One region of the Enterobacter sp. N5-15 genome, then DNA from elsewhere that is predicted to be linked to it. Evidence: predicted binding sites of a transcription regulator. Region 1 holds the regulator's gene; each other region holds the start of a gene.
The links. Region 1 encodes PurR, which represses purine synthesis genes. Its sites were predicted from a motif close to CANGCAAACGTTTGCNTG; they were not measured.
Positions count from the first base shown of each region.

Region 1 (2,201 bases):
TGACGGCAGGGCAGAGATGGCGATTGGGGCCACGCAGGCGATCCCGGTCGGGGGGCGTTACGCCTTTCGCGATATGGGGATGCTGAGCTGGAAGTGCGTGGTGGCAAGCGATCATCCGCTGGCGGCGATGGAAGGGCCGCTGAGCGATGATACGCTGCGCAACTGGCCGTCGCTGGTGCTGGAGGATACGTCCCGTTCATTGCCCAAGCGTATCACCTGGCTTCTGGACAACCAGCGGCGGGTGGTGGCCCCCGACTGGGAATCGTCGGCGACGTGCCTCAGCGCCGGACTGTGCGTCGCAATGGTGCCCGTTCATTTCGCGCGTCCGCGCATCGATACCGGAGAGTGGGTTGAGCTGACGCTGGAGAATCCGTTCCCGGATGCGGCCTGCTGCCTCACCTGGCAGCAAAATGATGTCTCGCCTGCGATGGCCTGGCTGCTGGATTATCTGGGAGATAGCGAAACGCTAAACCGGGAATGGTTACGGGAGCCAGCATAGCTGGCCCCGTAAAGCGATTAACGACGGTAGTCGCGGAACGGACCGTCCGCAACGGAACGGCGTTCGATAAGACGCGGGTGAACTTCAATGGACTGCGACTCTTCACGCTTGTTGACGATCCTGTCCATCAGCATATTGAAGGCCGTTTCGCCCAGCGAATCTTTCGGCTGGTGAATGGTGGTCAGCGCTGGCGTGAAGAAACGCGCGTTACGCACGTTGTCATACCCGATCACAGAAATATCCTGCGGGACTCGCAGGCCCAGCTCGTCGGCAGCACAGAGCGCGCCCATCGCCATGATGTCGCCCCCGCAGAAAACGGCGGTCGGACGGTGCGGCTGGGAGACAATCTGCTGCATCGCGCGGTAGCCCGATTCCGGCTCAAAGTCACCCTGCACAATCCAGTTTTCCGGCACGTTGATCAGCGCTTCTTCCATCGCTTTCATAAAACCGGCCAGACGGCCCGCGCCGGTGTTGCGCTCCAGCGGACCGGGGATCACGCCAATCTCGCGGTGACCGCGTTCGATCAGATAACGACCGGCCATATAGCCGCCTTCAAAGGCGTTATCGATAACGGAATCGGTGAAATCCGCGCGCGCTTCGCCCCAGTCCATGACCACCATGGGAATGTGGCGATACTCTTCCAGCATCGACAGCACGGATTCCGGGTACTCGGAACACATCACCAGCAGGCCATCAACGCGCTTTTGCGCCATCATCGACAGGTAGGCGCGCTGTTTTTCAATGCTGTTCCACGCGTTGCCCAGAATCAGGGTATAGCCTTTCTGGAAGCAGTTTTTTTCAACCGCTTCAATGATCTCGGCAAAATAGGCCGCTTCACTGCTGGTCGCCAGCAATCCAATAGACTTGGTGTGATTAACCTTGAGGCTACGCGCAACCGCGCTTGGCGAATAGTGCAGCTCTTTGATCGCTGCCCAGACGGCATTGCGCGTCTCTTCCGCCACGAAGCGGGTTTTGTTAATTACATGTGATACGGTTGTAGTGGAAACGTTTGCGCGTTTTGCTACGTCTTTAATTGTTGCCATTAAATGTCACTCCAGACCATATCCTAAACTCCTGAAAAACTTGAAGGTAAACGTTTGCCTTCTCTCACCCTTATCTCGCAATGTTGAATTGCGGCACGCCGGGAAAACGACACGGGACGTCAGGAGGGGGTCAATGGCCGGTACGCTAATAAATTTAGCGTGGAATTTTGTCCTATCTTGATGAAAAGGGGAAGAGGTAAAGTGGTTATCAGTATAAATCCAGGAAGATTTTTGACGTAATCTGTGCAAAAATGAGCAAGCTCACTTTTCGTGTGGGGATTAAAAGGAGAAAAATTGATGAGTTCCGATCTTAAGTTTTCGCTGTTCACCACCGTTGTTGTGCTGGCTCTGATTGTCGCGGCCGGTCTGACGGCTGCGCTGCACTGATTTACGCGGAGGGAGAGCCTTCTCCCTCCCGACTCCCCGGATTGTTACTTCTCTGGCAAAAATCTTTTGCCATTTTGTTAACTTCTCATTTTTTGTGATTGATGTCATGCTTTCCGCTTCTTTGTTCTGTGTCACCACATGACACGGCATCCGGAGTTGACGCATGAAAATCAATTTTCCCCTGCTGGCCCTGGCGATTGGCGCTTTTGGGATTGGCACCACTGAATTCTCCCCGATGGGGTTACTGCCCGTTATTGCCCGGGGCGTAGACG
Region 1 is NZ_CM170150.1:2,023,464-2,025,664, forward strand. Features, by position in the region: gene punR (DNA-binding transcriptional activator PunR) at 1-499, shown strand, start outside; gene purR (HTH-type transcriptional repressor PurR) at 517-1,542, opposite strand; gene cydH (cytochrome bd-I oxidase subunit CydH) at 1,840-1,929, shown strand; gene AC2TE5_RS09655 (MFS transporter) at 2,093-2,201, shown strand, end outside.

Region 2 (2,201 bases), 2.4 Mb from region 1:
ATTTCCGCAGCGGTTTTATTGATTCTGATAATGGATCCACTGGGTAACCTGCCGATCTTCATGTCGGTGCTGAAGCACACCGAGCCGAAGCGCCGCCGGGCGATCATGATCCGCGAGCTGCTCATCGCCCTGCTGGTGATGTTTATCTTCCTGTTTGCGGGTGAAAAAATTCTCGCGTTCCTGAACCTGCGCGCCGAAACGGTTTCGATTTCCGGCGGGATTATTCTGTTCCTGATTGCCATTAAGATGATTTTCCCGAGCGCGGAAGGCAGCAGCAGCGGCCTGCCTGCGGGTGAAGAGCCGTTTATTGTGCCGCTGGCGATCCCCCTCGTCGCCGGGCCAACCATTCTGGCCACGCTGATGCTGCTGTCGCATCAATATCCGAACCAGATGAGCCATCTGGTGATTGCCCTGCTGATCGCCTGGGGCGGGACGTTTATTATCCTGCTGCAGTCGTCCCTGTTCCTTCGCCTGCTGGGAGAGAAAGGGGTGAACGCGCTGGAACGCCTGATGGGGCTGATTCTGGTAATGATGGCAACGCAGATGTTCCTGGACGGGATCAGGGCGTGGATGAAAGGCTAGGTAAACGCAAAACGGCAATCAAAGATTGCCGTTTTTAGTGTTTGCTCCCTCTCCCCGTGGGAGAGGGCCGGGGTGAGGGCATCAGGCCGCAGAGGACAGCCCATCTAACCCTTACGAATCAAATACCGGTACGGCAGCGCCTCGGTCTGCTGTGCCACCAGTTCATGTTCCATAAAGGTACAAAAGCCGGGAATATCGCGGGTCGTGGCCGGGTCATCGGCAATAATCAGCAGCGTTTCACCGGTCTGCATGTTGCGCACGGTTTTGCGTACCATCATTACCGGCTCCGGGCAGCGAAGGCCCTGGGCGTCAAGAGTGTGGTCTGGGCTGGAAAACAGGTCGATCATGGTCTTCTCGGTCTGGTAAAAACGGCTGTAGTTTACGCCCGGTTGCGATCAATGCAAACCAGGTTAACGATTGCGTAAAAACTAACCATTGCAATGTCCTGCCAAAGCAGTATCATGCTGCGGTTTTTATTGGGTTCCCTCACCCCAACGTATAAAAAGGTCACAATATGACGTCGTTTTCTGAATCACAGCGCGTAAAAGCGTTGTTCTGGCTTTCGCTTTTCCATTTGCTGGTGATCACCTCCAGCAACTATCTGGTGCAGCTCCCGATCTCCATCTTTGGTTTTCATACCACCTGGGGCGCGTTCAGCTTCCCGTTTATTTTCCTCGCGACCGATTTGACCGTGCGTATCTTTGGCGCACCGCTGGCTCGCCGCATTATTTTTTCGGTCATGCTCCCGGCGCTGTTCATCTCGTACGTGATTTCCTCTCTGTTTTATATGGGAAGCTGGCAGGGCTTTGAGGCGTTAACCCACTTCAACCTGTTTGTTGCCCGTATCGCCGCGGCAAGCTTTATGGCCTACGCGCTGGGGCAGATCCTCGACGTGCATGTGTTTAACCGCCTGCGTCAGAACCATCGCTGGTGGATGGCACCAACCGCCTCCACGCTGTTCGGTAACGTGAGCGATACGCTGGCCTTCTTCTTCATCGCCTTCTGGCGCAGCCCGGATGCGTTCATGGCTGAACACTGGATGGAAATCGCGCTGGTGGACTACTGCTTCAAGGTCCTCATCAGCATTGTCTTCTTCCTGCCGATGTACGGCGTGCTGCTCAATATGCTGCTGAAAAGGCTGGCAGATAAATCTGAAATCACGGCATTGCAGGCTGGTTAAGGGTTCGCTTTATCAGTTGTGATAAGATGAGCGAATGAGCCGTTATGGCCGTTTATCGAAAGGAAGAAGTCAATGCGCAATCTGGTTAAATATGTCGGGATTGGCCTGCTGGTTGTGGGTCTTGCAGCCTGTGATAACAGCGACACGAAAATGCCTGCTCAGGGCGCATCCGCAGAGAGCAACGCGACCGGCCAGCCGGTGAATCTGATGGATGGCAAACTCAGTTTCTCTCTGCCAGCCGATATGACTGACCAGAGCGGCAAGCTGGGCACCCAGGCGAACAACATGCACGTGTACTCCGACGCAACCGGGCAGAAAGCGGTCATTGTGATTGTGGGCGACGACACCAGCGAAGATCTGGCCGTTCTGTCCAAACGTCTGGAAGATCAGCAGCGCGGCCGCGATCCGCAGCTGCAGGTCGTCACCAATAAATCCATCG
Region 2 is NZ_CM170150.1:4,517,145-4,519,345, forward strand. Features, by position in the region: gene yhgN (NAAT family transporter YhgN) at 1-582, shown strand, start outside; gene tusA (sulfurtransferase TusA) at 687-929, opposite strand; gene AC2TE5_RS21425 (7-cyano-7-deazaguanine/7-aminomethyl-7-deazaguanine transporter) at 1,097-1,762, shown strand; gene AC2TE5_RS21430 (DcrB family lipoprotein) at 1,835-2,201, shown strand, end outside.
Region 2: tusA (sulfurtransferase TusA) is a predicted target of PurR. The motif match lies at 989-1,006, and genes of this name have one in related genera.

Region 3 (2,201 bases), 1.6 Mb from region 1:
TCGCTGCCGAGCGCAGCGACGGTTGGGGAGTTAGCCTGCGCCACTTTTTCCATCGCCGCCGAGGTGCTTTCGGTGTACTCAATTTTCCAGTTCGGATAGCGGTTCAGGAACTGGCTGCACTGCTGGAACGGCTGTGGATGACTGTAGACCGTCTCAATTTTGCTTAAATCCGTTGAGCCGGAGACCAGCACGCAGTGATCGATAGGGATCGTCAGCTCGCCAACCAGCGACAGGCTGGTGTGCTGCAGCAAATCGTAAACGTCGTTGATGGCGCCGGAGCTGGTGTTTTCAATCGGCACCACGGCGTAATCCGCCTGGCCGGTCTCAACCTGATTAAATATGTCGGCAAACTTCGCACAGCCGCTCTCGATAAACTCTTCGAAATGGCGTGCGGCATACTGTCGCGCGGCCAGGTGTGAATAAGAGCCTTTCGGCCCGAGGAAGGCGATACGCGCAGAGTGCGGATTGGTTTTATTCAGATGCTGCTGGAGTAACGCTTGCTGGGTGAGAACAGAGTCTTCGATGATGAGCTGGAACAACCGGGTGATGTAGTGGGCATCGAGGTGATGCGCTTTACCGAGCTGGATCAGACGCTCCAGCAGATCGCGCTCGCGGTCGATATCACGGACCGGGCGATGGGAGTCCAGCTTGGCTTTGCCCACTTCGACGGCGAGCGCGCGGCGTTCGGCCAGCAGCGCCAGTAATTTCTCGTCCAGCGCGCTGATTTTTACGCGCAGATCCAGTAACGGGTTTTCCGGTGTCATAGTGTTGCCTGTCTCATTTTATCGTTATCAATAAAAAAGGCCTCCCGCTGTGGGAGGCCTTGTTGTTCGTCTTCGCATTCTTTATCACACGACGAAACGCCTCCCAGTCAGGGGAAGGTAAAAAAGAATGCGAAGAAGAACGGCGTAAGTTTCATAAAGTCATCCTGTGATTGATACCGTTAAAGTACCCGTACTGTTTTCACCCTGTCAATAAAAAACAAAAAACGCGCCCGGAGGCGCGTTGGCGGTACACTCAATTTAAAGGATTACTCTTCTTCAACTTCTTCCGCGAAGCTGGCGTCTTTCACCGATGTTGCGGCGCGACGGGCTTCACCTTTGTGTTGCACTTTATTGAGCTGCCGTTCCAGCTTGTTGATCAAATCGTTAATAGCGGTGTACATATCCTCGTGTTTTGCGCTGGCGACCAGATGGCCGTTTGGAGTATTGATAGTTGCGTCAGCGATGAAACCCTGCGGCTCCTTGGACAGGATGATATGTGGATTAATCAAATGAGTTTGCCATTTATCCAGTTTGGCGAGACGGTCTGCGACGTGCTGGCGGATTGCCGGAGTAATTTCCATTTGTTTACTGGTAATGTTCATTGTCATAAATTTTACCTCTTGTCTTTCCGTCTTGGTGATTCCAGCATACCCGACCTAATGTCAAAATGTGTGATTTAGATCACGTTATTTTGTCGGTTTTTGTCAGGGAATCTTTTTTGTGAGGCAGGGCAGGAAGAGGTGAGATTTACCTTGTCGAAGGCAAAAATTGGGGCCATAGTTGACTGGATGTGTTGAGGCTAACGCGCTTCGGCGACGCTCTAAAATGAATAAAAAAACGGCAGCCTTCGGGCTGCCGTTTTGCATTGAGGCAAGATCAGGTGTTGCTGCTGTTCGCGGCGATGATTTTCGCCACTTTTTCAGCCTGAGCGGTCATCTGCATCTGACGGTAAGCGTTCTCCATCAGCTTCAGGCCGTCGCGCGTTGCCTGAGTATCCGGATAATCACGCAGCATACCTTCTACGCGGTTAACCACGGCAACCCATGCGCCACGGCGGGTATAGTATTCCGCCACGGAGTATTCATATTTCGCCAGACGATCTTTCAGGAACACCAGACGCTTGGTGGCGTCGGTCACGTACTGACTGTTCGGATAGCCGCGCACCAGCTTGGAGAAGTCATTGAAGGCATCACGCGCATGCTGCGGGTCACGGTCGGAACGATCCACGCCGAAGAAGCCCTGCAGCGCACTGTCGTCCAGCGCCATGTTGGTGAGGCCGCGCATGTACATCACATAGTCAATGTTAGGATGAGTCGGGTTCAGACGTATGAAACGATCGATGGTTGCCTGAGCCAGCGGCAGATCGGCATTTTTATAGTATGCATAGATAAGATCTAACTGTACCTGCTGCGAATACGGACCAAATGGATAGCGATT
Region 3 is NZ_CM170150.1:3,638,970-3,641,170, reverse strand. Features, by position in the region: gene pheA (bifunctional chorismate mutase/prephenate dehydratase) at 1-764, opposite strand, end outside; Phe leader region at 795-920, opposite strand; gene pheL (pheA operon leader peptide PheL) at 872-919, opposite strand; gene raiA (ribosome-associated translation inhibitor RaiA) at 1,031-1,372, opposite strand; gene bamD (outer membrane protein assembly factor BamD) at 1,641-2,201, opposite strand, start outside.
Region 3: raiA (ribosome-associated translation inhibitor RaiA) is a predicted target of PurR. The motif match lies at 1,470-1,487, and genes of this name have one in related genera.

Region 4 (2,201 bases), 400 kb from region 1:
ACGAAACAACATGCCATTGGCTAAATCGAGCATCATGCGATCGTGCTCGTCGCAAAAATACCAGCGCCAGTTATCGTCAGGTTTAATTCGCATGTGTCTCTCCCGTCCCCAAACATCCTGTACTAAAATTGTCCTGATCGCCGCTTCGTTTATAACACCATTAATAAAAGACTATAATGTCTAAATAAGCAACAGTGACGGAATATAAAACAACCAGGGCTGGAAATAAAGCCCTGGTTGTCTGATTAAGAGAAAAGATTAGATATGAGTAACGATTTCTTTAATCAGCGGTGGTCCTTTAAAAATAAAGCCGGAATAGATTTGCACCAGTGACGCACCCGCCGCCATCTTCTCGCGTGCAGCAATCACTGAGTCAATGCCGCCGACGCCAATAATCGGCAGACGTCCTTTTAATTCCGCAGAAAGGGCGCGAATAATTTCGGTGCTTTTTAATTGTACCGGACGTCCACTTAACCCACCCGCTTCGTCACAGTTTTTCATTCCTTGCACGAGGGAGCGATCGAGGGTGGTATTGGTTGCAATCACACCATCAATATTATGGCGAACTAAACTGTCGGCAACCTGGATCAATTCTTCGACAGAAAGATCCGGGGCGATCTTAACCGCGACCGGAACATATTTATGGTGGATCGTCTGGAGTTCATTTTGCTTATTTTTAATGGCACTCAGAAGATCGTCCAGCGCTTCGCCATATTGTAAGGAACGCAGCCCCGGGGTATTGGGTGAAGAAATATTCACCGCAATATAACCGGCATAGGCGTAGACTTTTTCCATACAAATCAGATAGTCATCTTTACCCTGCTCTACCGGCGTGTCTTTATTTTTGCCGATATTGATGCCTAATATCCCGTCAAAATGGGCTTTTTTTACGTTCTCAACAAGGTGATCAACACCGAGGTTATTAAAGCCCATGCGGTTGATCAGCCCTTCGGCTTCAACCAGGCGGAACAGGCGCGGCTTGTCATTTCCCGGCTGCGGGCGCGGCGTGACGGTACCGATTTCAATGGAGCCAAAGCCCATCGCGCCCAGGGCATCAATGCACTCGCCATTTTTGTCCAGACCCGCCGCCAGACCCAGCGGATTTTTAAAGGTCAGACCCATGCACTGCACAGGTTTTTCCGGCACATTCTGACGCACCAGAGCGGCCAGAGGCGTTCCGGTAATACGACGTAATTGCTGGAATGTAAATTCATGAGCGCGCTCAGGGTCGAGCTGGAAAAGGGCTTTACGAACGAAGGGGTAGTACATGAACTCTCCTGGATTCCCGGTGTGCAAACCGGGAGGGGATTATGGGCGATCCACGCGCGAAAGGGAATTGACCTGCGGCAAAAAATCAGCGTAAAACGCAATCGTTTACCTCCCTGTCTATTTCTTATGCACTTTTTCGCATTTTAATTGCAGATAAATCATTTAGTGGAATAACCGCGCGGTGTCACACTCCTGAAAATTGTTATGAATGTTAGATAAAAGCAAACAATTAGTTATAAGGAGGAAGTATGCGCGTCATTACCCTGGCCGGAAGTCCACGATTCCCTTCGCGCTCCAGCGCCCTGCTGGAATATGCCCGCGAAAAACTCAATGCCCTGGATGTGGAAGTGTGCCACTGGAACCTGCATAACTTCGAACCTGAAGATCTGCTCTATGCCCGTTTCGACAGCCCTGCGCTTAAAACGCTCATCGAGCAGCTTAACGGCGCTGACGGCTTAATTGTGGCAACGCCCATTTATAAAGCCTCTTTTTCCGGGGCGCTGAAAACCCTGCTCGATCTGCTTCCGGAACGCGCGCTGGACGGCAAAGTCGTGCTGCCGCTGGCAACGGGCGGTACGGTGGCCCATTTACTGGCCGTGGATTATGCCCTGAAGCCGGTGCTGAACGCGCTGAAAGCGCAGGAGATCCTCCACGGCGTTTTCGCAGATGACTCCCAGGTTATCGATTATCAACATAAACCTCATTTTACGCCGAACCTGCAAACCCGCCTCGATACTGCCCTGGAAACCTTCTGGCATGCTCTGCACCGCAGGGATATCCAGGCGCCGGCGTTTGGTCAGCCTCAAGGAGTCGCACATGTTTAAAACGTTAACCCGCATCGGCCTGGCAGGTCTGATGGCGCTTACCTCGCTGGCCCATGCAGCAGAAACGGCTCCGGAAAGTTTACGCATTGGCTATCAGAAAGGCAGCGT
Region 4 is NZ_CM170150.1:1,620,986-1,623,186, reverse strand. Features, by position in the region: gene zapC (cell division protein ZapC) at 1-93, opposite strand, end outside; gene pyrD (quinone-dependent dihydroorotate dehydrogenase) at 259-1,269, opposite strand; gene ssuE (NADPH-dependent FMN reductase) at 1,518-2,093, shown strand; gene AC2TE5_RS07525 (sulfonate ABC transporter substrate-binding protein) at 2,086-2,201, shown strand, end outside.
Region 4: pyrD (quinone-dependent dihydroorotate dehydrogenase) is a predicted target of PurR. The motif match lies at 1,364-1,381, and genes of this name have one in related genera.